4 regions of the Agrobacterium sp. 22-210-1 genome follow, and region 3 is predicted to be linked to each of the others. Evidence: riboswitches for the same ligand, from Rfam matches in the RefSeq annotation. Region 3 holds a riboswitch; each other region holds the start of a gene.
The links. A riboswitch is a leader RNA that binds a small molecule or an ion and turns the genes downstream of it on or off. The one in region 3 is predicted to bind cobalamin.
Positions count from the first base shown of each region.

Region 1: linked by a shared signal. The riboswitch ahead of bluB (5,6-dimethylbenzimidazole synthase) and the one ahead of ACQZ5F_RS22645 (DUF1636 family protein) in region 3 are both predicted to bind cobalamin.
Region 2: linked by a shared signal. The riboswitch ahead of nrdH (glutaredoxin-like protein NrdH) and the one ahead of ACQZ5F_RS22645 (DUF1636 family protein) in region 3 are both predicted to bind cobalamin.
Region 4: linked by a shared signal. The riboswitch ahead of metE (5-methyltetrahydropteroyltriglutamate--homocysteine S-methyltransferase) and the one ahead of ACQZ5F_RS22645 (DUF1636 family protein) in region 3 are both predicted to bind cobalamin.

Region 1 is NZ_JBNWCI010000001.1:1,013,593-1,019,409, reverse strand. It holds gene ACQZ5F_RS05215 (hypothetical protein) at 1-217, shown strand, start outside; gene ACQZ5F_RS05210 (chymotrypsin family serine protease) at 425-1,378, shown strand; gene bluB (5,6-dimethylbenzimidazole synthase) at 1,435-2,148, opposite strand; cobalamin riboswitch at 2,245-2,426, opposite strand; gene ACQZ5F_RS05200 (TolB family protein) at 2,499-3,329, opposite strand; gene ACQZ5F_RS05195 (glyoxalase superfamily protein) at 3,521-3,898, shown strand; gene ACQZ5F_RS05190 (NAD+ synthase) at 4,148-5,817, opposite strand, start outside.
Region 2 is NZ_JBNWCI010000001.1:2,592,859-2,598,675, reverse strand. It holds gene ACQZ5F_RS13015 (ABC transporter permease) at 112-1,194, shown strand; gene ACQZ5F_RS13010 (ATP-binding cassette domain-containing protein) at 1,194-1,976, shown strand; gene ACQZ5F_RS13005 (nucleoside triphosphate hydrolase) at 1,973-2,602, shown strand; cobalamin riboswitch at 2,736-2,959, shown strand; gene nrdH (glutaredoxin-like protein NrdH) at 3,260-3,481, shown strand; gene nrdI (class Ib ribonucleoside-diphosphate reductase assembly flavoprotein NrdI) at 3,494-3,892, shown strand; gene nrdE (class 1b ribonucleoside-diphosphate reductase subunit alpha) at 3,880-5,817, shown strand, end outside.
Region 3 is NZ_JBNWCI010000004.1:85,980-91,796, forward strand. It holds gene ACQZ5F_RS22635 (cobyric acid synthase) at 1-1,345, opposite strand, end outside; gene cobO (cob(I)yrinic acid a,c-diamide adenosyltransferase) at 1,347-1,964, opposite strand; cobalamin riboswitch at 2,098-2,315, shown strand; gene ACQZ5F_RS22645 (DUF1636 family protein) at 2,436-2,861, shown strand; gene cobW (cobalamin biosynthesis protein CobW) at 2,858-3,895, shown strand; gene cobN (cobaltochelatase subunit CobN) at 3,920-5,817, shown strand, end outside.
Region 4 is NZ_JBNWCI010000002.1:722,214-728,030, forward strand. It holds gene metE (5-methyltetrahydropteroyltriglutamate--homocysteine S-methyltransferase) at 1-1,643, opposite strand, end outside; cobalamin riboswitch at 1,744-1,960, opposite strand; gene ACQZ5F_RS16345 (ATP-binding cassette domain-containing protein) at 2,021-2,803, opposite strand; gene ACQZ5F_RS16350 (sugar ABC transporter permease) at 2,822-4,126, opposite strand; gene xylF (D-xylose ABC transporter substrate-binding protein) at 4,214-5,254, opposite strand; gene ACQZ5F_RS16360 (ROK family protein) at 5,500-5,817, shown strand, end outside.

The sequences.
Region 1 (5,817 bases), on a different contig from region 3:
CAATATGTCGACGGTCGAGATCGAGTTCTATGTGAACAATCAGAACAACGACTACGCCGTCTCCGGTGACGTCTATCTCTACACGGTTTCCGGCACCATCAGCACTGAAAAAGGCACCTCCCAATACCGCATGCTGGCCGATCAGGCGGCGGCTGGCGGTCCTCCGCCAGCCGGCGGCGGCGCTCCCTCCAGCGGCAAGATCATTCCGCTGAATTGAGGGCTCGCGGGGCACGGGCGGCGCAGCCCTTCACCCCAACGGGCGCGCCGCCCCTTAAGAGCATTTCCAGGAAAAGTGGAACCCGGTTTTCCGTCCGGGAATGCGTCAAAACAAGGAGTTGGAGTGTTTTCGTGATTCGAAGAAAAACGAAAAAAACCTAAAAAACCAGACATCCATCCTTCACCCCTTTTTCCATGAGGCAAGCGAATGACTTTCGAGGAACTCACCGCGCTCAAGGAGCGGCATTACCATCAGCTGACAGGCATACCCGGCGTCACGGCGATCGGCGTCGGGTTGCTTGAGGACGCCGCCGGCGAACTGACACAGGAGCTTGGCCTGATCCTTTACCACCGCGCGCCGGACCCATCGCTGAAGGCGGGTCTGATGACGACGCTGGGCGGCGCGCCGCTGCAGGTGCGGGAAGGATCCTTCGACCGCCCGAGCGAGGCGGTGCGAGAACTGCCCGCGCCCGGGACGGAATGGAAGGATCACCCCAGACGCCTCTCCGACAACCCGCGCGAAAAAGTCGTGGAACCGATGGTCGGCGGCATCAGCGGCAGCCCGGATTACTGGTCCTGGACCGACACCGTCGGCACCATCGGGCTGGTCGTCCGGGCCGCCAACGGAACGCCGCTGATCATGAGCAACGAGCATGTCATCTGCCGGGACAATGCCCAGGTCGGCGATGACGTGTCGCAGCCGGCGCGCACCTGGTTTGGCGATCTTGCCGCCAATATCGTCGCTTTCCAGAAAGGCAACATCGTCTATCAGGGAACGACCTATGGCGTCGATGCGGCCGTCGCCAGCCCGGCGAATGGCCGGCTCGCCACCATCGGCGCAATCTACAACCTCCCCTCGCCGGTGGGGGCGGCCGTTGCGGCGCTCAACATGAATGTCACGAAATCGGGCGTGACCAGCAATATCACCAATGGCGTCGTTTCCGGCTTTTACGACGTGCAGCAGCCGAATATGCGCAACCAGATCGGCATATCGCCGCGCCGCGCCGGCGAGGTCTTCAGCCAGCCGGGCGATAGCGGCAGCGCTGTCATCGACACCGCCGGCAACAATGTCGTCGGATTGTTCTGGGGCGCAAGCGGCGCGATCAGCCTCGCCAGCCCCATTCACCCCATCCTCAATCTTTTTAACTGCACCGTCGTTTGAAGAGACGGTCGCCACCACCCTTCCCGGCTTCGGCCGGGAGGGGTGGATGTCGCCGGTCAACCGCCCCAGCGGTTACGAAACACCAGCTCCTCCAGCGGCACGCGCTGCCGCCAGCCTTTCACCGCCAGTTCCGGCTCGTTATAGAGCGCATCGACACGACCGAGGCAGAGCCAGGCGACAATTTCAATATGGTCGGGAATACCGAGGATGGTGCGAATGTCGCTATCGTGGAAAATACTGACCCAGCCGACGCCGACGCCTTCGGCACGCGCCGCGAGCCAGAGGTTCTGGATGGCGCAGACGGTGGAATAGACATCCGTGCGCGGATTATGGGTGCGGCCCAGCACCACCTTGCCACCGCGTGTGGGATCGCAGGTGACGCAGATGCTGAGCGGCGCCTTGCGGATGCCTTCGAGCTTGAGACTGCGATAAAGCGCCTGCTGCTCGCCCGTAAACATCGCCGCTGCCTCTTCATTGGCGCGGCTGAAGGCCACAAAGGCCGCCTGACGGATGGCAGCATCAGTGACGAGCGTGAAATTCCACGGCTGCATGAAACCGACCGAGGGAGCCGAATGCGCCGCTTTCAATAGACGCTCGACAAGTTCGTCCGGCAGCGGATCGGGAAGGAACTGGTCGCGCACATCGCGGCGCGTCTCGATGGCGCGGTAGATCGCCTCGCGCTCCGCACCGGAAAACGGGCGGGCGGGCGAAAGCGCATGGTCGAATGGGCTGGCTTGCAATGGATCGCCAGCGGACGGATCGGTCGGCATCGTTTAACCCCAACAATGCGGGCGCGCCGGTGCCGAAACCATACCGGTTTCGCGCGCACAACGCGCCTCTTCAGCAACCTGCCGCCGTCCGCGCGGTTCGGTCTATCCTGCCAGGCCGGTCTTCTGACTCGACTTCATCCGCCCCTTTCGCCTTCCCGAATAACTTCAGTGGCTTGTGAAAAGGGCATCCGCCTCACAGCGCTGGGCACGTTCCGGTTTCTCACCGAATTCCCGATTCTCCCGCCGCAAGGGCGGGCACCTGACGAGAAAACTTATGATCAAGAGGACTTGCGAATGCAAGTATCGTAAGGGCGGTGCGGCAATGTGACCTCAACGAAAACCAAATCGCATCATTCCACAGGGAAATAGCGCACATAAGCGAATTCATCCCCGTCAGGTGACCAGTTGGGCGAGTTCATCGTCCCCTGCCCGCCGAAAAGATCAAACAGCGTTTCAACATTGCCGCCATCCATATCCATCAGCCGCACCCGCACATCAAGATCACGCGGATGGTCGAAGACATCGCCGCCATAGGAGACAAACACCACCTTGTCACCTTTGGGAGACGGATGTGGAAACCAGTCACCATAGGAACTGTCGGTAATGCGCTCGACGGCGGAACCGTCCACCCGCACCCGCCAGATCTGCATCAGCCCCGTGCGACTGGAATTGAAATAGATCCACCCACCGTCAGGCGAATAATCCGGCCCGTCATTGCGGCCCTCGCCATGGGTAAGGCGTGTTTCGACGCCGCTCTCAATATCCATGGAATAGATGTCGAAGACCTGATCGCGAATGCCGCAATAGGCGAAACTCTTCCCGTCCGGCGCCCAGCCGTGCCAGTAGGAGGGAAGGTTCTTCGTCATCAGCTTCGGCGTGCCGCCCGTCGATGGCAAAAGATAAATGGCGCTCTTGCCGAATTCTACCTTGTCGGAAATGGCATAGAGCGAACCGTCAGGTGAAATGCCGTGGTCGTTGTTGCATTGCGTCGCAAAGCCGGTATCGACCTTCTCCGGTGAGGCGTCACCGAATGGGGACAGGCGATAGAGCAACCCCTCGCTGTTCAACAGCAGATATTTGCCATCCGGCGACCAGTTCGGCGCTTCGAACAATTCCGGCGTCTGCCACACCACCCGCATCTGCCGGGTGCGGATGTTGAAGATTTCGATGGAACTGCGCATGCTGCCTCCCGGGCTGTCGATAGTCTGGATCGGTCCCTTGGCTGGTGCAGACATTCCGTTTGCTTTCGCCGCCACGGTGATTATGATCCTATGACCGCAGGCACCGTCCTGCAAATTCAAATCGGAAAAAACGCCAGCGTTCCGGCACCGCCCGTAACCCTCCCCGTTTCTCCCAGATCCGAGGTTCCGCGATGAATACCATCGCCGATCACGGCATCCGCTTCGGCCGGATCGCCGCAATGCTTCCTGTCAGAAATATCGAAAAGGCCCATGATTTTTATGTCGGTGTGCTGGGCTTCACAAAAACCTTCGAAAACGGCAACCCCGTCGGTTTCATGATCCTCAAACAGGGCAATGCCGAACTGCACCTGACATTGCAGCCCACCCATAAGGCAGCGCCCTTCAACGTGGCGCATATGATGGTAAGCGATGTCGATGCGCTGCACGCGCTCTGCAAGAGCCACGGGTTGCGCATCATCAAGGGCCTGCAGGACAAGGATTATGGCCTGCGCGCCTTTGTTTTTGAAGACCCTGACGGCAACCGCATCGATGTGGGGCAGGTTATTTGAGATGAATAGGCGGCGCGGCGTGTCCGCGCCGTCTTTCTAAGCACGAAGGTCTCTTGCGGACCAAGCGCAGCCACTTGTTTCTTCTCCCCGCCGGGGAGAAGTCCGCGGCAGCGGGATGAGGGGGAAACGGTAGAGACAAACCGAGAGGTTGCCCCCTCATCCGACCCTTCGGGCCACCTTCTCCCCGCCGGGGAGAAGAAACACGCGGCAAGCTCAGCGGAACAACCTTCTACCTGCGCGCGCGACCAATCACCTGTCACGAAACCGGTTGGTAATCGGATAACGCCGGTCACGGCCGAAATTCTTCTTGGTGATCTTCACGCCCGGCGCCGATTGCCGGCGCTTGTATTCGGCAAGGTAGAGCAGATGCTCCACCCGGTGCACCGTCGCCACATCATGGCCGCGCGCCAGAATCTCCTCGACCGACATTTCCTTCTCGACGAGGCATTCCAGAATATCGTCCAGCACCGGATAGGGCGGCAGCGAATCCTGGTCGGTCTGGTTGGGGCGCAATTCGGCCGACGGGGCCTTCGCGATGATATTGGCGGGAATCACCTCGCCGGAAGGACCGAGCGCGCCCGGCGGCACATTACCGTTGCGCCAGCTGGAAATGGCATAGACCTGCATCTTGTAGAGGTCCTTGATGGGGTTGAAACCGCCATTCATGTCGCCGTAGAGCGTGGCATAACCCACCGACATTTCCGACTTGTTGCCCGTCGTCACCACCATCGAGCCGAACTTGTTCGATACGGCCATCAAGATGGTGCCGCGCGTGCGGCTCTGCAGGTTTTCCTCGGTAATGCCTTCTTCCGTGCCTTCGAAGAGATCTGACAGTGCCGAGAGGAAACCCTCCACCGGCTCGACGATCGGCACGATATCGTAACGGCAGCCCAGCGCTTTCGCGCAATCGGCCGCATCCTTCAGCGATTCTTCCGAAGTATAGCGGTAAGGCAGCATGATGCAGCGTACCCGCTCCTCACCCAGCGCATCGACGGCAAGTGCGGCGCAAATCGCCGAATCGATACCGCCGGAAAGGCCAAGGACCACGCTCTTGAAACCGTTCTTGTTGACGTAATCCCGAAAGCCCAACATGCAGGCGCGATAATCCGCCTCCTCGCCTTCGGGAATTTTCGAGAAGGGTCCGCTCTCGCAGCGCCATCCCTCTTCCGTACGTTTCCAGTCGGTGACGGCAAGCGTTGCCTCGAACTGGCTCATCTGGAAGGCAAGCGTCTTGTCTGCATTAAAGCCAAAGCTTGCGCCATCGAACACCAACTCATCCTGCCCACCCAGCTGGTTGGCGAAGACGAGAGGCAGACCGCTTTCAATCACCTGCCGCAGCGCCACCTGGTGGCGCACGTCCAGCTTGCCGCGATAATAGGGCGAACCGTTTGGCACCAGCAGGATTTCCGCCCCGCTTTCGGCAAGCGTTTCGCACACTCCCATCTCGTTCCAGATTTCCTCGCAGATCGGAATACCGATCCTGACCCCACGGAAATTATAGGGACCGGAGATCGAACCTTCGGCGAAAACGCGTTTTTCGTCGAACTCGCCGTAATTCGGCAGGTCAATCTTGTCGCGCAGCGCAATGATCTTGCCGCCATCCAGCAACGCCACCGAATTATGCCGGCCCGTCTCGCCCTGGCGCGGAAAACCGATAACGACACCCGGCCCGCCATCGGCGGTGTCCGCTGCCAGCTCTTCCACGGCCTTCAGGCAGGCCTTCAGGAACGCCGGCTTCAGCACCAGATCTTCAGGCGGGTAGCCGGATATGAACAGCTCGGTCAGAAGCAGGAGATCGGCGCCCTGCGTTGCCGCATCGGCCCTTGCCTCACGCGCCCTGGCGAGATTGCCCGCCACGTCGCCAACGGTGGGATTGAACTGCCCGACGGCAATCCGGAGATGGTTCTGGATATCGTGTC
Region 2 (5,817 bases), on a different contig from region 3:
GCAGACACGAGATTGGCCCGCTTCACAACACTTTGAATCTACGCGTCATTCTTTTGGGAAGTAGACCCTTGTTTCAGGGCGGATGCGATAGAGCGATCGGGAGGAAAATCCATGAGCGATCAGCCGGTGCGGGCTCAGCCGCATAATGAATTTGAAAATGTGCTTTCGGGAAGTTCGACGCAGGTCGCCGCTTTCGATACGCACGACAAGAGTGTTCTGGAAAAACTACAGCACTTTCTCCACTCCAGTCCGGCGGCCGTTCCGCTTATCGTTCTGGTGCTGTCTCTGATTGTTTTCGGCCTGCTCCTCGGCGGCAAGTTTTTCTCGGCCTTCACGCTGACCCTTATTTTGCAGCAGGTCGCCATCGTCGGTATTGTCGGCGCGGCGCAGTCGCTGGTCATCCTGACGGCGGGCATCGATCTGTCGGTTGGCGCGATCATGGTTCTGTCCTCCGTCATCATGGGACAGTTCACCTTCCGTTACGGCTTGCCGGCGGAACTCTCCATTCTCTGTGGCCTCGCCGTCGGCGCATTTTGCGGCTTCATCAACGGTATTTTGGTCTCGCGCATGAGGCTGCCGCCCTTCATCGTCACGCTCGGCATGTGGCAGATTGTACTGGCGACCAACTTCCTCTATTCCGCAAACGAGACGATCCGAGCCCAGGATATCGCCCAGCAGGCGCCGATCCTGCAATTCTTCGGCGCCAATATCCGTGTCGGCAGCGCGGTCTTCACCTATGGCGTCATCGCCATGGTTCTGCTTGTCGCCCTGCTCTGGTATGTGCTCAACCGCACCGCCTGGGGCCGCCATCTTTATGCTGTGGGTGACGATCCGGATGCTGCCGAACTTGCCGGCGTCAACGTCAAGCGTATGTTGACCACCGTTTATACCCTGTCCGGCCTCATCTGCGCCTTCGCCGGCTGGGCCTTGATCGGCCGCATCGGCTCGGTTTCGCCGACCGCCGGCCAATTCGCCAATATCGAATCCATTACCGCAGTGGTCATTGGCGGCCTGTCGCTGTTCGGCGGGCGCGGCTCCATCATGGGTATGATCTTCGGTGCCCTGATCGTCGGCGTCTTTTCGCTCGGCCTCAGGCTCATCGGAACCGACCCGCAATGGACCTATCTGTTGATCGGCGTCCTCATCATCATGGCTGTCGCAATCGACCAGTGGATCAGAAAGGTAGCAGGCTGATGGCAAAAGAACCCATTCTCACAGCACGCAATCTCGTCAAACGCTACGGCCGGGTAACCGCCCTCGACCATGCCGATTTCGATCTTTATCCCGGAGAAATCCTGGCCGTGATCGGCGATAACGGCGCCGGCAAATCCTCGCTCATCAAGGCGATTTCCGGTGCGGTGACGCCCGATGAGGGAGAGATCAGGCTGGAAGGCCAGCCCGTGCAGTTCCGCTCGCCCATCGAGGCGCGCAAGGCCGGCATCGAGACGGTCTATCAGAACCTCGCGCTGTCGCCGGCGCTTTCCATAGCCGACAATATGTTCCTCGGCCGGGAAATCCGCAAAGCCGGCATTCAGGGCAGTCTTTTCCGCGCGCTGGATCGTCCGGCCATGGAAAAATTCGCCCGCGAGAAACTCTCGGAACTCGGCCTGATGACGATCCAGAACATCAATCAGGCGGTGGAAACCCTCTCCGGCGGCCAGCGGCAGGGTGTAGCGGTGGCGCGCGCGGCGGCCTTCGGCTCCAAGGTCGTCATACTCGACGAACCGACGGCGGCGCTTGGTGTCAAGGAAAGCCGGCGCGTTCTGGAGCTTATTCTGGACGTGCGCTCGCGCGGGTTGCCGATCGTTCTCATCTCGCACAACATGCCGCATGTTTTCGAGGTTGCGGATCGCATCCATATCCACCGGCTCGGCAAGCGCCTGTGCGTCATCAATCCGAAGGACTACTCCATGTCCGACGCCGTCGCCTTCATGACCGGCGCCAAGGAAGCGCCGAAGGAAACGCTTGCCGCATGACGCTGAAGCTTGAAACGATCGCCGAAGACGTTCTTCGGCGGGCAGAAGGTAAATCCCGTTTTATCCTCGCTATTGCCGGTCCCCCTGGGGCCGGCAAATCCACGCTGGCGGATGCCCTTTGCGATGCTTTGCTCGCACGGGACGAAACGGCCGCCGTCCTGCCGATGGATGGCTTCCATATGGACAATGGCATACTTGAAGAGCGAGGGCTGCTGTCGCGTAAGGGCGCGCCCGAAACCTTCGACGTGCGTGGTTTTCTCGATATCGTCTTTGCCGTTCGCAAGGGCGGGCAGGAGGTGCTTGTTCCGGTTTTCGACCGCTCCCGCGAAATCGCCATTGCTTCCGCCCGCGCCATCGCGCCTGAGACCCGCTTCATCCTGGCTGAAGGCAATTATCTGCTGCTCAACGAGGCGCCTTGGACAGCGCTTTCCGATAACTTCGACCTCACCATTTTCGTTGGACCGTCCGTCGCGGTGCTTGAAGAGAGGCTGCGCAACAGATGGCAGGGCTATGGTCTTGATGCAGCTGCGGTCCACGCCAAGCTGTTTGAAAACGATCTTCCCAACGGCAAAAGGGTGATCGAGAATACCCGCCCCGCCGATATTCACATCGATATCTGGGAATAGATTAACGCTTTCCCGTCCTGTGGCGGCAAGGCGCACTTGTCGTTAAGCCTTTGTTGACCATGTGTTGAATCTTTTTGATCCACAGGGTGGGGCTTTCCTGTGTCTATTCATTGACGTGAAAATTTCCTCATATACTATATGTGGTGTTCGAGGTTCTTCCGATTCGCAAGGATTGGGAGCTAAGACGGGAATTCGGTGCGTAACGCCATTATGGCGAAGCAAGGCCGAAACTGCCCCCGCAACTGTAAGCGGCGAGCATCGTTCCGATTTGGGTCACTGGGGTCAAAAGCTCCGGGAAGGCCGGAACAGATGTTGTGACCCGCAAGTCAGGAGACCTGCCTTGAGCGCAAACGTCCACGGGCGGGGTGTCCGGAAGGAAGGTATGGCGCAAATGAATTGCGTTCGCCCTTTTCTGCCCCCTCCAGAACAAGCTTCGGGGTGAAGTCATGCCAGTGCATTTTTTTAAGTTCCTGCGCTCATCGGCGTAGAGAGTGATCTTACGCGGCCCGGAACATTTTCAGGGACACCGGTTTCCGTCCGGAAATGCGACAAACCCTCTAAGCCGTGCGCCTCACCTGAATGACAGATCCATCCACCCGATTGCGACCGCAATCGGCAATGTTGAGCCGTGTGTAAAGCGGCTTCGAAAGGGAAATTATGACCGTCACCGTTTACAGCAAGCCCGCCTGCGTCCAATGCACCGCCACCTATCGTGCGCTGGACCGCATCGGTGTCCCCTATGAGATCGTCGATATTTCTGAAGATGCGGATGCGCTCGATCACGTTCGCGGCCTCGGTTACATGCAGGTTCCCGTGGTCGTCGCCGGCGAACGCCATTGGGCGGGTTTCCGGCCGGATATGATCGGCGCGATCAGCTGAGGCGGCAGCGTGATGGGGCTGATCGTTTATTATTCCAGCCGCTCTGAAAACACGCATCGTTTCCTTATGAAGCTCGGGCGGCGCTTGTTTCGCCTGCCGCTCGGTGCTGAGGATGACGTGCCTCAGGTGTCGGAGCCCTATGTGCTCGTTACCCCCACCTATGGCGGCGGCGGTATGAAAGGGGCAGTGCCGAAGCCGGTCATCCGGTTTTTGAACGAGCCCTCCAACCGAAATCTCATTCGCGGTGTCATCGCGGCGGGCAACACGAATTTTGGCGCAGCTTTCGCATCCGCCGGAGATATCGTCTCGCGCAAATGCGCAGTGCCGTTTCTCTATCGCTTCGAGCTTCTCGGCACGGAGGAAGATGTCGCCAACGTCAAACATGGATTGGAACGATTTTGGACACGCTAACCTCGAGCGCGCTGCGCAAGGACGCCAAACAGCCGGCAGCCACAACTCAGAAACCGCTCGAAGCGGCTCTGGACTATCATGCGCTGAACGCGATGCTGAACCTTTACGACGAGAACGGAAAGATCCAGCTCGACAAGGACCGCCTTGCGGCCCGGCAATATTTCCTGCAGCACGTCAACCAGAACACCGTCTTTTTCCATAACCTCAGGGAAAAGCTCGATTATCTGGTGACGGAGGGCTATTACGAGCAGGAGGTGCTGGACCAGTACTCCTTCAATTTCGTTCGAGATCTCTATGACGAGGCCTATGCCCGGAAATTCCGTTTTCCGACCTTTCTCGGTGCCTTCAAATATTACACCTCTTATACGCTGAAGACCTTCGACGGAAAACGCTATCTGGAGCGTTACGAGGACCGCGTCTGCATGGTGGCGCTGGCTCTGGCGCGCGGCGATGAGCAGCTTGCCCGCGACCTGATGGACGAGATCATTTCCGGCCGCTTCCAGCCGGCAACGCCGACATTCCTCAACGCCGGCAAAAAGAGCCGTGGTGAACTGGTCTCATGTTTTCTGCTGCGTGTGGAAGACAATATGGAAAGCATTGGCCGCTCCATCAATTCGGCGCTGCAGCTTTCGAAGCGCGGCGGCGGCGTGGCGCTGTCCCTGACCAATATTCGCGAATTCGGAGCGCCGATCAAGCAGATCGAAAACCAGTCTTCCGGCGTCATTCCTGTCATGAAGCTATTGGAAGACAGCTTTTCCTACGCCAACCAGCTCGGTGCGCGTCAGGGTGCCGGCGCAGTCTACCTGCATGCCCACCACCCTGACATCATGCGCTTCCTCGATACCAAGCGCGAAAACGCCGACGAAAAAATCCGCATCAAGACCCTGTCGCTTGGAGTGGTTATCCCTGACATCACCTTCGAACTCGCCCGCAACAACGAGGATATGTACCTGTTCTCGCCCTATGACGTGGAGCGGGTCTATGGCGTGCCGTTGACCGAGATTTCTGTCAGCGAAAAATATCACGAGATGGTCGCCGATAGCCGCATCCGCAAGAAGAAGATCAAGGCGCGCGAATTCTTCCAGGTGATCGCCGAGATCCAGTTCGAAAGCGGTTACCCATACATCATGTTTGAGGATACGGTGAACCGCGCCAATCCGGTCGCCGGCCGCATCAGCATGAGCAATCTCTGCTCGGAAATCCTGCAGGTCAGCGAAGCGAGCGAATTCAATGCAGATTTGTCCTACAGCCATATGGGCAAGGATATTTCCTGCAATCTCGGCTCGCTGAACATCGCCTCGGCGATGGATTCGGCCGATTTCGGCAAGACGATCGAGACCTCCATCCGGGCGCTGACGGCAGTGTCGGACATGAGCCACATTTCCTCCGTTCCCTCGGTGGAAAAGGGCAATGATGCCAGCCACGCCATCGGGCTTGGCCAGATGAACCTGCACGGTTATCTGGCGCGCGAACGCATCTTCTATGGTTCTGAAGCAGGCGTCGATTTCACCAATATCTATTTCTACACCGTCACCTATCACGCCATCCGCGCCAGCAACCGTCTTGCCGTGGAACGGGGCCAGAGCTTCAAGGGCTTTGAGAGTTCCAAATATGCCTCGGGCGACTATTTCGACAAATATACCGACCGGGAATGGTTGCCCGCGACGGAAAAGGTCCGTGAGCTCTTCGAAAAAGCCGGCATTGCCATTCCAACGCAGGAAGACTGGACGGCGTTGAAGCAGAACGTGATGGCATCGGGTCTCTATAACCAGAACCTTCAGGCCGTACCGCCAACCGGTTCGATCTCCTATATCAACCACTCCACCTCTTCCATTCATCCGATCGTCTCGAAGATCGAAATCCGTAAAGAGGGCAAGATCGGCCGCGTTTATTACCCGGCTTCCTATCTCTCGAACGACAATCTC
Region 3 (5,817 bases):
CGCCGAGCCGCTGCAGCCATGCGCTACGCTGGCGGTCATCCGCGAAAAGCCCGTGAATGTAGGTGCCGAAGGCGCGGCCGTCAGGCGAGATGGTGCCATCGGCATATCCCCCGATCATCGAAAACGGCAGGCTATCTGCAGCACTCTTCGTTTCGCCGACATGCATTTCATAGCCGGATAAATCAATCCCGTCGAAACTCCTGCCATGTACGGAAACGAGCCGCTTATCGCCGGTCAAAACCGTATCGACATCCAGCAGGCCAAGCCCTGCTACCGTCGCCGGCGGCCCTTCTATGCCGTCAGGATCGGCAACGGTTTTGCCGAGCATCTGGTATCCGCCGCAAAGGCCGAGAACATAGCCACCACGCCGGGCATGGGCCTTGATGTCGATATCGAGGCCAGCGTTTTTAAGCACGGCCAAATCGGCGATGGTGGATTTCGAACCGCAAAGCAGCACCAGCCGGCAATCGGCAGGAATGGTTTCGCCCGGCCGTATGCGGATCAGTTCCACATCCGGTTCCATGTCCAGCGGATCAAGATCGTCGAAATTGGAGATATGCGGCAGGATTGGCACCGCGATGCGGATCTTTGCGCCCGGTTTCCGTTGGGCCGGGCCGGAAACACCGAGAGCATCTTCTGCCGGCAGTTTCGCGGCATCGGAAAAATGCGGCAGAAGCCCGATGGAGGCCCAGCCGGTCTTTTCCGCGATCATCCGCATGCCATCGGAAAACAGCGCCGGATCGCCGCGGAAGCGGTTGACGATGAAACCTTCGATCATTGCCGCATCGTCCAGCTCAAGCACTGCCTTGGTGCCGACGAGGCTGGCGATGACGCCGCCCCGGTCGATATCGCCGATCAGGATCACCGGTGCACCGGCCGCGCGGGCGAAACCCATATTGGCGATGTCATTGGCGCGCAGGTTGATTTCAGACGCGCTGCCCGCCCCTTCCACCAGTACCAGATCGGCCTGCTGTTTCAGGCGATCGAAGCTTTCCAGCACGCGCGGCATCAGTCCCGCCTTCATGTGCTGATAATCGGCGGCCTTGGCATTGCCGACGATCTTGCCCTGCACCACCACCTGTGCACCGGTTTCGCTTTGGGGTTTAAGCAATACCGGGTTCATGTGGACGGAGAGCGGCACGCCCGCCGCCCGCGCCTGCAGCGCCTGGGCGCGGCCGATCTCGCCGCCATCGGCGGTCACCGCCGCATTGTTCGACATGTTCTGCGGTTTGAACGGCATTACCGACAGGCCGCGCCGGGTGAATGCACGGGCAAGGCCGGCCACCATCAGCGATTTGCCGACATCCGAGCCGGTTCCCTGAAACATCAGCACCCGCGCAGTCATGTCAGAATTCTATCCCCGCCTGCGCCTTCACTCCCGCCTTGAAGTGGTGTTTCACCAGCGTCATTTCCGTTACCATGTCGGCCGCCTCGATCAGCGGTTGCTTGGCGTTGCGGCCGGTGACGACGACATGCAGATCAGGTCTGCGGCTGGACACGGTTTCAACAACCTCTCCCAGCGGCAGATAGTCGTAACGCAGCGCAATGTTCAGTTCATCAAGGATCAGGAGGCCGATCGTTTCATCGGCCATCAGGACCTTGGCTTCTTCCCAGGCTTTTGTGGCTGCGGCAACATCGCGTTTCAGATCCTGCGTGTCCCACGTGAAACCCTCGCCCATGGTGCGCCAGACAACACTGTCGCCGAAAAGCGTCAACGCCTGCTGTTCGCCCGTCGACCACGCGCCCTTGATGAACTGCACGATGCCGACCCGCCGCCCGGTGCCGAGCATCCGCAGGGCAAGACCGAAGGCGGCCGTGGACTTGCCTTTGCCCGGGCCAGTATTGATCATCAGCAGACCTTTTTCGATGGTCTTTGCCGCAACTTCGGCATCCTGCACCGTCTTGCGGTTGACCATTTTCTGCCGGTGACGTTCGGCTTCGTTGTCGCTGATGTCGCGTGTCATCGCGTTTTCCTTCTCATCCTGCGGTGCGGGACTGGATGCCCCTGCCATTCGGAGCGGCGACTATACCCAATTTGCCGCACCCGGCAATGTATGAGGGGAAGGCCACGGCATTGACCCCCACCCCCGTTCAGCCTAATGGTATCGGACTGACGGTCTTTTCCCGGCAACGGGAAAAGCTAAGAGGGAACACGGTTCCACCCGGACAATGGGTCATTCCGTGGCTGCCCCCGCAACTGTAAGCGGTAAGCCCGCACCGTAAAGCCACTGGACCTCCAAGATGGGTTCGGGAAGGCGGTGTCCGGGTGTTTTGAAGCCGCAAGCCAGGAGACCTGCCGTTTCAGAAAAAAACGTCTGCCGGGCGGGGTGCTCCGGTCAGTCGGTCAGATCGAACATTGGGTTTGCGCATCTGCGCACGCCGTTTTCGATATCCGCACCCCGACGATTTTTTAAAGGCGCGGGAAGCGAAACGGTTTGGATATTTCAGCGACATCTCCATGTGCAGGCGGAAACACGCAGGCTAACACGGCATCTGGTGTTGTCGTCTTCGTTTGCCGAAGCTGTCGCGATGAAGCCGATCCCAATGCCGAACCGCGCGCCGGTTCGCGTCTCGCTGATGCCGTTATCGCAAAGGCGGAAGAATCCGGCGTCGTCGTTCGTTCCGTCAATTGCCTTGCCAATTGTAAGCGCGGCCTCAGCGCCGTGCTTCGCGGTGCCGACGGCTGGTCCTATGTGTTTGGCGGGCTGACGCCCGATGACGCAGAAGACCTGCTGACAGGCGCGCATATGCTGGCCGCCTCCGCAGACGGCCTGATGCCCTGGCGCGGCCGCCCCGAACCATTGAAGCGCGGCATGGTGGCGCGCATTCCCCCATTCGATTTTACCGAGGAGAGATCATGAGCACCGTTCTGGACCGCGTTCCCTGCACCATCGTCACCGGCTTTCTGGGGGCTGGAAAAACCACGCTGCTGCGCGGCCTTCTCGAAAAGCTGGATGGCAAGCGGCTCGCCATCATTGTCAATGAATTCGGCGATATCGGCATCGATGGGGAAATCCTGAAGGGCTGCGGCATTGAAAGCTGCCCGGAAGAAAACATCGTCGAACTGGCCAATGGCTGCATCTGCTGCACGGTGGCGGATGATTTCCAGCCCGCTATCGAACAGATTTTGAGCCGCCAGCCGAAGGTGGAGCATATCCTCATCGAAACGTCCGGCCTCGCCCTGCCGAAGCCGCTGGTGCAGGCCTTCCAGTGGCCGGCGATCAAGAGCCGCCTGACGGTGGATGCAGTGGTGGCCGTGGTGGATGGCGCCGCCCTTGCCGAAGGACAGGTCGCCCACGACATGGAAGCGCTTGCCGCCCAGCGGGCCAATGACGAGGCGCTCGACCACGATGATCCGGTGGAGGAAGTTTTCGAGGATCAGGTCGCCTGCGCCGATCTTATCGTGTTGACCAAGGCCGATCTTCTCGATGATGCCGGTCTCGACAAGGCGAAGGCCCATATCCTTGAGCATCTGCCGAAGGCGGCGAAGATCGTCGTCGCTTCGAATGGCGCCATCGACCCTGCCGTGCTGATCGGCCTGGGTCTTGCGGTGGAAGAGGATATTGAAAACCGCCGCACGCATCATGATGGCGCGTTTGACCATGAACACGACGATTTCGACAGCTTCGTCATCGACCTGCCGGCCGTGAGCGATCCGGAAGCGCTGGCGGCCCGCATCGCCGAGACGGCGGCTGCGGAAAATGTTTTGCGTATCAAGGGTTTCATCGAGGTTTCCGCCAAGCCGATGCGCCTGCAGGTGCAGGCTGTCGGTAGCCGCGTCAATCATTATTACGACCGCCCATGGGCGGTGGGTGAGGAGCGCCGCAGCCGGCTCGTTATCATTGGTGAAAAGGGCATCAACCGCGAAAAGATCGAACGGATGCTGGCCGCCTGACACTTTTTAATGGAAATGCTGTAGATGCATATTCTCGCCACCACATCCTCGTCTCTGGACGATCTGATCGAGCCGGTTGATCTCAACCAGCCCCGCTCGGATGTGGTGATGCTGTCTTTTTCGGCAAGCGATCTTGCCGGGCTGGAGCGGGCGTGGCGGGAAGCTGGAGATATTCTCCCTGCGCTCTCCGCCGCCAACCTCTCCGAGCTTCGCCACCCCATGTCGGTTGATCTGTGGATCGAAAAGACGGCGGAGCACGCCCGCGTTATCCTTATCCGGATTCTCGGCGGGGCGGATCGATGGCGCTATGGCGTCGATCAGCTTGCCATTATGGCCCGCCGGCGCGGCATCAAGCTTCTATTTTTGCCGGGCGAGTGCAGCGACAGGGACGAAAAACTCGAAGCGGCGTCGACCGTGGACATTCAGATACTGGCCTCTGCCCTTTCCTTTTTTCGTGAAGGAGGAAGGGCGAATATGGGCAGCCTTGCAGCTGGTCTTGCGGCTCTGGCAAAGGATAGCGCGTGGCCGGATATCCAGGCTGAACCATTGCCGAAGGCCGGATTTTACCGGCCCGGGCATGGCGTCGTCAGTCAAGCGGAGGCCAGTGCCGCTTTTGCAGCCGATACAGTCAGACTGCCCATTCTCTTTTACCGCTCGATGCTGCTGGCAGATGATGCAGCACCCGTTGATGCGCTGTTCCACGCCCTTTCCGGGCGCGGTTTTGCGCCAATGCCGATTTTCGTCAGCGGCCTGAAGGATGGCGAGGCCATCCGCTTTCTCGAAACCGTGTTGCCTGACCTCCAGCCTGCCGCCATCATTGCCGCCACCGCCTTTGCCAGCCAGACGGATGAAGTCGGGAAAACAGTGTTCGACCGCCTTGGCGTTCCGGTGTTTCAGGTGGTCATGGCAACGACCCGGCGAGATGGCTGGGCGGAAAATGCGCGCGGCCTCAACCCGTCCGATCTTGCCATGCATGTGGTTCTGCCGGAATTGGATGGCCGGATTCTCGCCGGTGCGATCTCGTTCAAACAGGCGCGGGCGGATGGCGGGGCCAGCCTTCTGAACGTGCCGGAGGTGGATCGTGTCGAGCAGGTGGCGAACCGCATCTCCGCCTTCCTGCGAATGAAACAGGCACCGAAACAGGATCGCCGTGTCGTCATTCTGATGCCCGATTACCCGGGCGCCGCGCCGGGGCGCACGGGTTACGCCGTCGGTCTGGATGTGCCGCAAAGCGTGCTTGAAATGTTGCGCGATCTTGCCGGGGCAGGATATGCGGTGTCGAATATTCCTGAAACCGCTCGGGCTCTGCTGGATTGTGTCGAGCGCCAGGAAGCGGCGATTGGTCTTTCCGCTTATCGAGATTTTCTTGAGGCTTTGCCGGAAACGGCCACCGCATCCGTGAATGCCACGTGGGGAACTGCGGAAAGTGACAATGCGCTTGCCGATGGCGCATTCCGCTTTCGCGTTGCCCGCTTTGGCAATGTGTTCGTGGCGCTCGCACCGGACCGTGGGCGAAACGAGGATCGACGGGTGGACTACCACGACCCCGCCTTGCCACCCCGCCATGCACTTGTCGCCTTCGGTGCGTGGATGCAGCGGGTCGCAGCGGCGCATGCCATCGTGCATGTCGGCGCACATGGCACGCTGGAGTGGTTGCCGGGCAAGACGGTCGCGCTTTCGCGCAATTGTTTTCCCGAAATCGTCACCGGCCCGCTGCCGGTGATCTATCCGTTTATCGTTTCCAATCCAGGCGAGGCAGCGGTGGCCAAACGGCGGATTGCGGCCATCACCATCGGTCATATTCCGCCAATGCTGGTCAATGCCGGGCTTTCGCCGGAACAATCGGCGTTGGAACAGCTGGTTGACGAATATGCGCAGGCGGATGGGCTGGATCGCCGCCGTCGCGATCGGCTGGCGAAACT
Region 4 (5,817 bases), on a different contig from region 3:
ATCGGCGGGCGGACATAACGCGAGCCGTAACTCTGCACCCATGCGTGCTGGGTGAAAGCGAAGCCGGAAAGCTGCTCGCCGAAATATTGCACCATGTCGTTGCGCTCGAACTCGCCGTGAACGAGGACATCGAGACCTATTTCTTCCTGCCAACGGATGGTTGCTTCGGTTTCCTTTTGCAGAAAGCCTTCATATTGCGCATCTGTCAGGGCACCTTTCGCATGCGCGGACCGGGCCTTGCGCACCTCCGGCGTCTGCGGGAAGGAGCCGATGGTCGTCGTCGGGAAGAGCGGCAGGGTGATGGCCTGCGCCTGCACCTTCTGCCGTTCGGCAAAGGCGCTCGTCCGCTGCCTGTCGGCCTCGCCGATCGTTCCGATACGTTTCTGCACGGCTGTATTCGTCACCTTTGGCGACGAGGCGCGTGTGGCAGCTGCCTTCGAAGCCGCGCCCAGTTCAGCCGCAACCGCAACCTTGCCCTCACCGAGCGCCCTGCCGAGCGTCGCAAGCTCGCCGAGCTTCTGGGTGGCGAAGGAAAGCCAGCTTTTCAGGTCGGCATCAAGGCCGGTTTCCAGTTCGAGATCGACGGGAACATGCAGCAGCGAGCAGGAAGGGGCAATTTGAAACGCTTCTACGCCCCGTGCGGCAATGGCCGCTTCCAGCCGATCAACGATTGCCGCAAGATCGGCACGCCAGATGTTACGACCATCAATGACACCAAGCGAAAGGACGCGATTTGCGGGCAAAGCCTTCAGCACAGCCTCGAACTCATTGGACGCACGCACCAGATCAATATGAAGACCTGCGACCGGAAGTGCCACAACGGATTCCAGATTGTCCTCAAGCCCACCGAAATAGGTGGCAACGAGGATTTTCAAATCCGGCGCGGCTTTCGACAAGGTCTGATAGGCCATCGTGAGCGCATGGCGTTCACCCTCGGAAAGGTCCAACGCCGCAACTGGTTCGTCGATCTGTACCCAGTCCGCACCGGCCGCATGCAGGCGGCGCAGCAGTTCTTCGTAAACAGGCAATAGCTTCGCCAGCAGATCGAGCGGCTTGAAAACGGCCTCCCGCGCCTTGGCAAGCTTCAGGAAGGTGACCGGACCGAGGATGACGGGACGAGTGTGAATGCCGAGCGCCTTCGCCTCAAGAAAATGCTCGACCGGCTTTTGCGAGGTGAGCACAAAATGCTGATCCTCGGAAACCTCCGGCACCATGTAATGATAATTCGTGTCGAACCACTTGGTCATCTCCAGCGCCCGAACGCCCAACCCGAGAAGGTCATCTGCCCCGTGGGCGTGGCCGCAATCCGCATGGGCCTCGCTCTGGCTGCCACGCGCCATGGCAAAATAGGTCGACAGGGAAACGTCTCCACCTTCCCATCCGTAAACCGAGGGAATGGCACCCACCATCACGGCTGCATCAAGAACATGATCATAGAGGGAGAAATCATTGGAGGGGATGTGGGTGATTCCCTTCTTGCGCTGAAGCACCCAGTTTTCGGCGCGCAGCCTGGCGGCGGTTTCAAGAAGTTCCGTCTCGGGGATCTTTCCCGACCAGAAGCCTTCAAGCGCGAACTTCAATTCGCGATGGCGGCCAATTCTCGGAAAACCGAGCGATGCGACTGGAATGGTCTTGTTTGGCATTGTCATACCCCATTTGGTTGTGGGGGCATGGGTAAAGCGGACGCGTGCAGGCCCGACCTTTGCCGAACCATTGCAGCAACCACCGGGACACCCCGCCCGTGGACGTTATTTTGTCCTGGCAGGTCTCCTGGCTTACGGGTCGTCGCCTTTGCCCGTCTTCCCGGGGGTTTTCACCCCAGTGACGTGGATGGACAAAGGCTCGCCGCTTACAGTTGCGGGGGCAGCTCCGGCCTTGCCGATCGTCGGCGCACCGGATTCCCTCTTAGCTCCGAGATTGAAACATTCAGGCCCGGAGAACCATGACGCCAGCATTTCTCACCACAGGCGTCACGATGTCAATAGACATAAAGAAATCTTTATGTCTTTATTTCCCCAGTTCAGGATGCGACCGCGCCCGGCCCCGGAACAGCACCTGAGGGCACCTTGCCCAGAATGATCATGCCCAGAACCTCGTCTTTAGTGACATCCTCAGTCCGGGCATGGCCGACAACCTTGCCGTTTTTCATCACGAAGACCCGGTCGGCAAGATCGAAGACATCGTGAATATCGTGGCTGATGAGGAAGATGCCGATGCCCTGCCGTTTCAGCTCCTTGACGAGATCGCCCACCTGCGCCGTCTCCTGCGGCCCGAGTGCCGCCGTTGGCTCATCCATGATCAGGATACGGGCATCGAACAGAATGGCGCGGGCAATGGCGACGGACTGCCGCTGGCCACCGGACAGCGCCTTCACCGGCTCCTTGAACCGCCGGAAATTGGGATTGAGACGCCCCATCACCTCGCGGGCTGAGGCTTCCATGGCGACATCATCAAGCGTGCCCCATTTCGTTTTCAGCTCGCGACCGAGATAAAGATTGGCCGCCGCATCGACATTGTCGGCCACGGCAAGCGTCTGGTAGATGGTCTCGATGCCGTATTTCTTGGCATCGCGGGGATTACGGATATCCGCATCCTCGCCATTGATGAGGATATCGCCGCCATCGCGCCGGTAGGCGCCGGAGAGGATCTTGATAAGGGTCGATTTGCCCGCGCCGTTGTGGCCGAGAAGGGCGACCACCTCACCGGGGAAAAGGTCAACAGAGGCGTTTTCCACCGCATGGATGCCGCCGAAGGAAATGGAAATATTGCGCATTTCCACGAGGGGCGTGACTTGGTCCGTCATAGGAGTTCTCCTCGGTTCTTACTTGGCGCGGGCGCGGTAGATGGTGTCGAGCCAGACGGCGACGACCAGAACCACACCGACGACGATGCGCTGGAAGGGCGTATCAATACCCACCAGCACCATGCCGGATTGCAGCGACTGCATGACGAGCGCGCCGAGCATCGCGCCCGCTATGGTTCCGACACCGCCGGCAAGCGAGGTGCCGCCGATGACAGCCGCCGCGATGGTGTAAAGCTCGTCCAGCTCCCCTTGCGCATTGGTGGCCGCGTTGAGGCGGGCGGTGGAGATGGCCGCGGCAATGGCGCAGAGAACGCCCATCAGCGTGAAGATCTTCACCGTGACCCAGCGGGTCTTGATACCGGCGAGTTCCGCCGCTTCCGGGTTGCCGCCAATGGCGAAGACATAACGCCCGAAGCGCAGCCGCGTGGCGATGAAGGTCATGACCGCACCAACCGCAAGCGCCATCAGCACCGGAACGGCAATGCCGTGCGCAATGAACAACCCGCCTTCCGGCCAGGTTATGCCATTGGCGTCAGCATAGTTGCGGGCAATGTTGATCGGCCAGGGATAGCTGTTCACCACCGCCACGAAACCGATAACAATGAGGCAGCCGAGCGCCACCAGAAAATATTCCGCCCAGACCGGCCGCAGCGGAAAACCGAAACGGCGACGCTGATGGCGGGAATTCAGGATGGCCGCCACGATGGCGACGCAGGCGACGACGGCGGCGATCCAGCTCCATGTCGCGCCAATCGAGCCATTGGTGCCGCCACCCATCAGACGGAAGGTGGAATCCATCGGCGCAACGGTACGCCCGCTGGTAATAAACCAGGTGCCACCGCGCCAGACCAGCAACCCGCCGAGCGTGACGATGAAAGATGGCACGTTCAGGAAAGCGATGATCGAACCCTGCAACATGCCGATCGCGCCGCCGACGAGAATGCCGGTGAGAAGCGTGACGATCCATGTCGCCCAATGTTCGAAACCGAGAAGCTGCGGCAGGATTTCCGCCTGCATGACCCCCATGATCATGCCGGAAAAACCGAGGATCGACCCGACCGACAGATCGATATTGCGGGTGACGATGACAAGCACCATGCCGGTTGCCATGACAGCCACGGACGCGGTCTGCACTGAAAGGTTCCAGAGGTTTCGCGGCGTCAGGAACAGGCCGCCAGACAGGATATGAAATCCGATCCAGATCAGAAGAAGCGCCCCGACCATGCCGAGCAGCCTGGTATCCAGCTCCGTGGCACTGATGAAGCGCGTTATCGAGCCTGTCTTTTCCGTCTTTTGCGACGCTGTGGAATTGGATTGGGTCATATCGGCCATGAACTGCCGGTCCTCCTTACATCTGAAAGGCGCCACGCCACCGATGTGGCGCAGCGCCCAAAGCTGGACCTTTGGGTCTTAGTCGCAGGCCTTCACGGTTCCGGCCTTCACACCCTGGCAGGCCGTTTCCTTCTTGATCCAGCCGGCATCGATGACGACGTTCAGATTGTCCTTGGTGATCGCGATCGGCTTGAGGAAGACCGACTGCATCGCTACCTTTTTCGGACCGCCATCAAAGCTGGTGACGCCCTTGATTTCCGTCATCTTCTTGCCGCCGGCCAGTTCCAGCGCGATGCCGGCTGCTTCCTTGCCGAGTTCGCGGCTGTCTTTCCAGACCGATACCGTCTGCGTGCCAAGCGCAACGCGGTTAAGTGCCGCGAAGTCTGCATCCTGACCGGAAACGGGAACCGAACCGGCCATGCCCTGCGCAGCGAGAGCGGCAATAGCGCCACCGGCCGTGCCGTCATTCGAGGCAACGACCGCATCGACCTTATTGTTATTCTTGGTCAGGAACTGTTCCATGTTCTTCTGGGCATTTTCCGGCTTCCAGCCATCGGTATAGGCTTCGCCGACATTCTTGATCTTGCCGCCGTCGATGGCGGCCTTCAGCACTTCCTGCTGGCCGGCGAACAGGAAGTCCGCATTCGGATCGGAAGACGAGCCCTTGATGAAGACGTAATTGCCTTCCGGCTTGACCTTGAACACTTCGGCAGCCTGAAGACGGCCGACTTCCTTGTTGTCGAAGGTGATGTAGAAGGCGTTCTGATTTTCGATAAGGCGGTCATAACCAACAACCGGAATGCCTTCGGCAACGGCCTTCTCCACCGCCGGGCCAATCGCGTCGCTATCCTGCGCCAGAATGATCAGCGCATTAGCGCCCTGCGAAATCAGCGACTCCACATCGGTCAGCTGCTTTGCGGCAGAAGACTGCGCATCGGCGGAAATGTATTTCGCGCCGGCCTTGTCGAGTGCTGCCTTGATGGCCGCCTCATCCGTCTTCCAGCGCTCTTCCTGGAAATTCGACCAGGAAACGCCAACAACGAGATCAGCCGCGATGGCGGCGGTATGCAGGGAAACGAGTACGGCCGTACCCGCCAAAAGCTTGGCAAACGAATTCATGATGTCCTCCCGGTAAGGGCGAAGCCCCACACCTCCATGCAGGGAAAACGCCCGGAAAAAAGCTGACGGTCTCTGTGATTTCACAATTTTCTCGACAGTCGAGAAAATTAATGTCAGAGATTCCCAATGCTGTCAACAACGGCTGCGGGCAGCATCCGGGTGCCTTGATCTTCGCTCTGGCATGCGCCATCAGACGGGGGGTCAACACCACAGGAAAAAGCCGTTCAGGGAGCAGGCCCCAGCCCATGTCCGCCATTGCAAGTACGGAACTGGTGCGCCAGAAAAACAGCCTGTCGGTTATGGCGGCCCTGCGCCTGCACGGCAGCCTTTCCCACACCGACATGTCTTCCTTCACCGGGCTCGCCTCGGCCACCGTCTCCGCCATCACCATGGAACTTGAGCGCGCCGGCCTCATTCTGCGCAAGGAACAGCTCGCCGCCACCGGTCGCGGGCGGCCGCGCATTCTCTTTGCGCCGCGCGGCGCATTCTGCCACGTCGCCATCGTCATCATTTCTTCCGACAGCGTGCAATATTCGCTGGTTGATTATGCCGGCAAGCTGGTG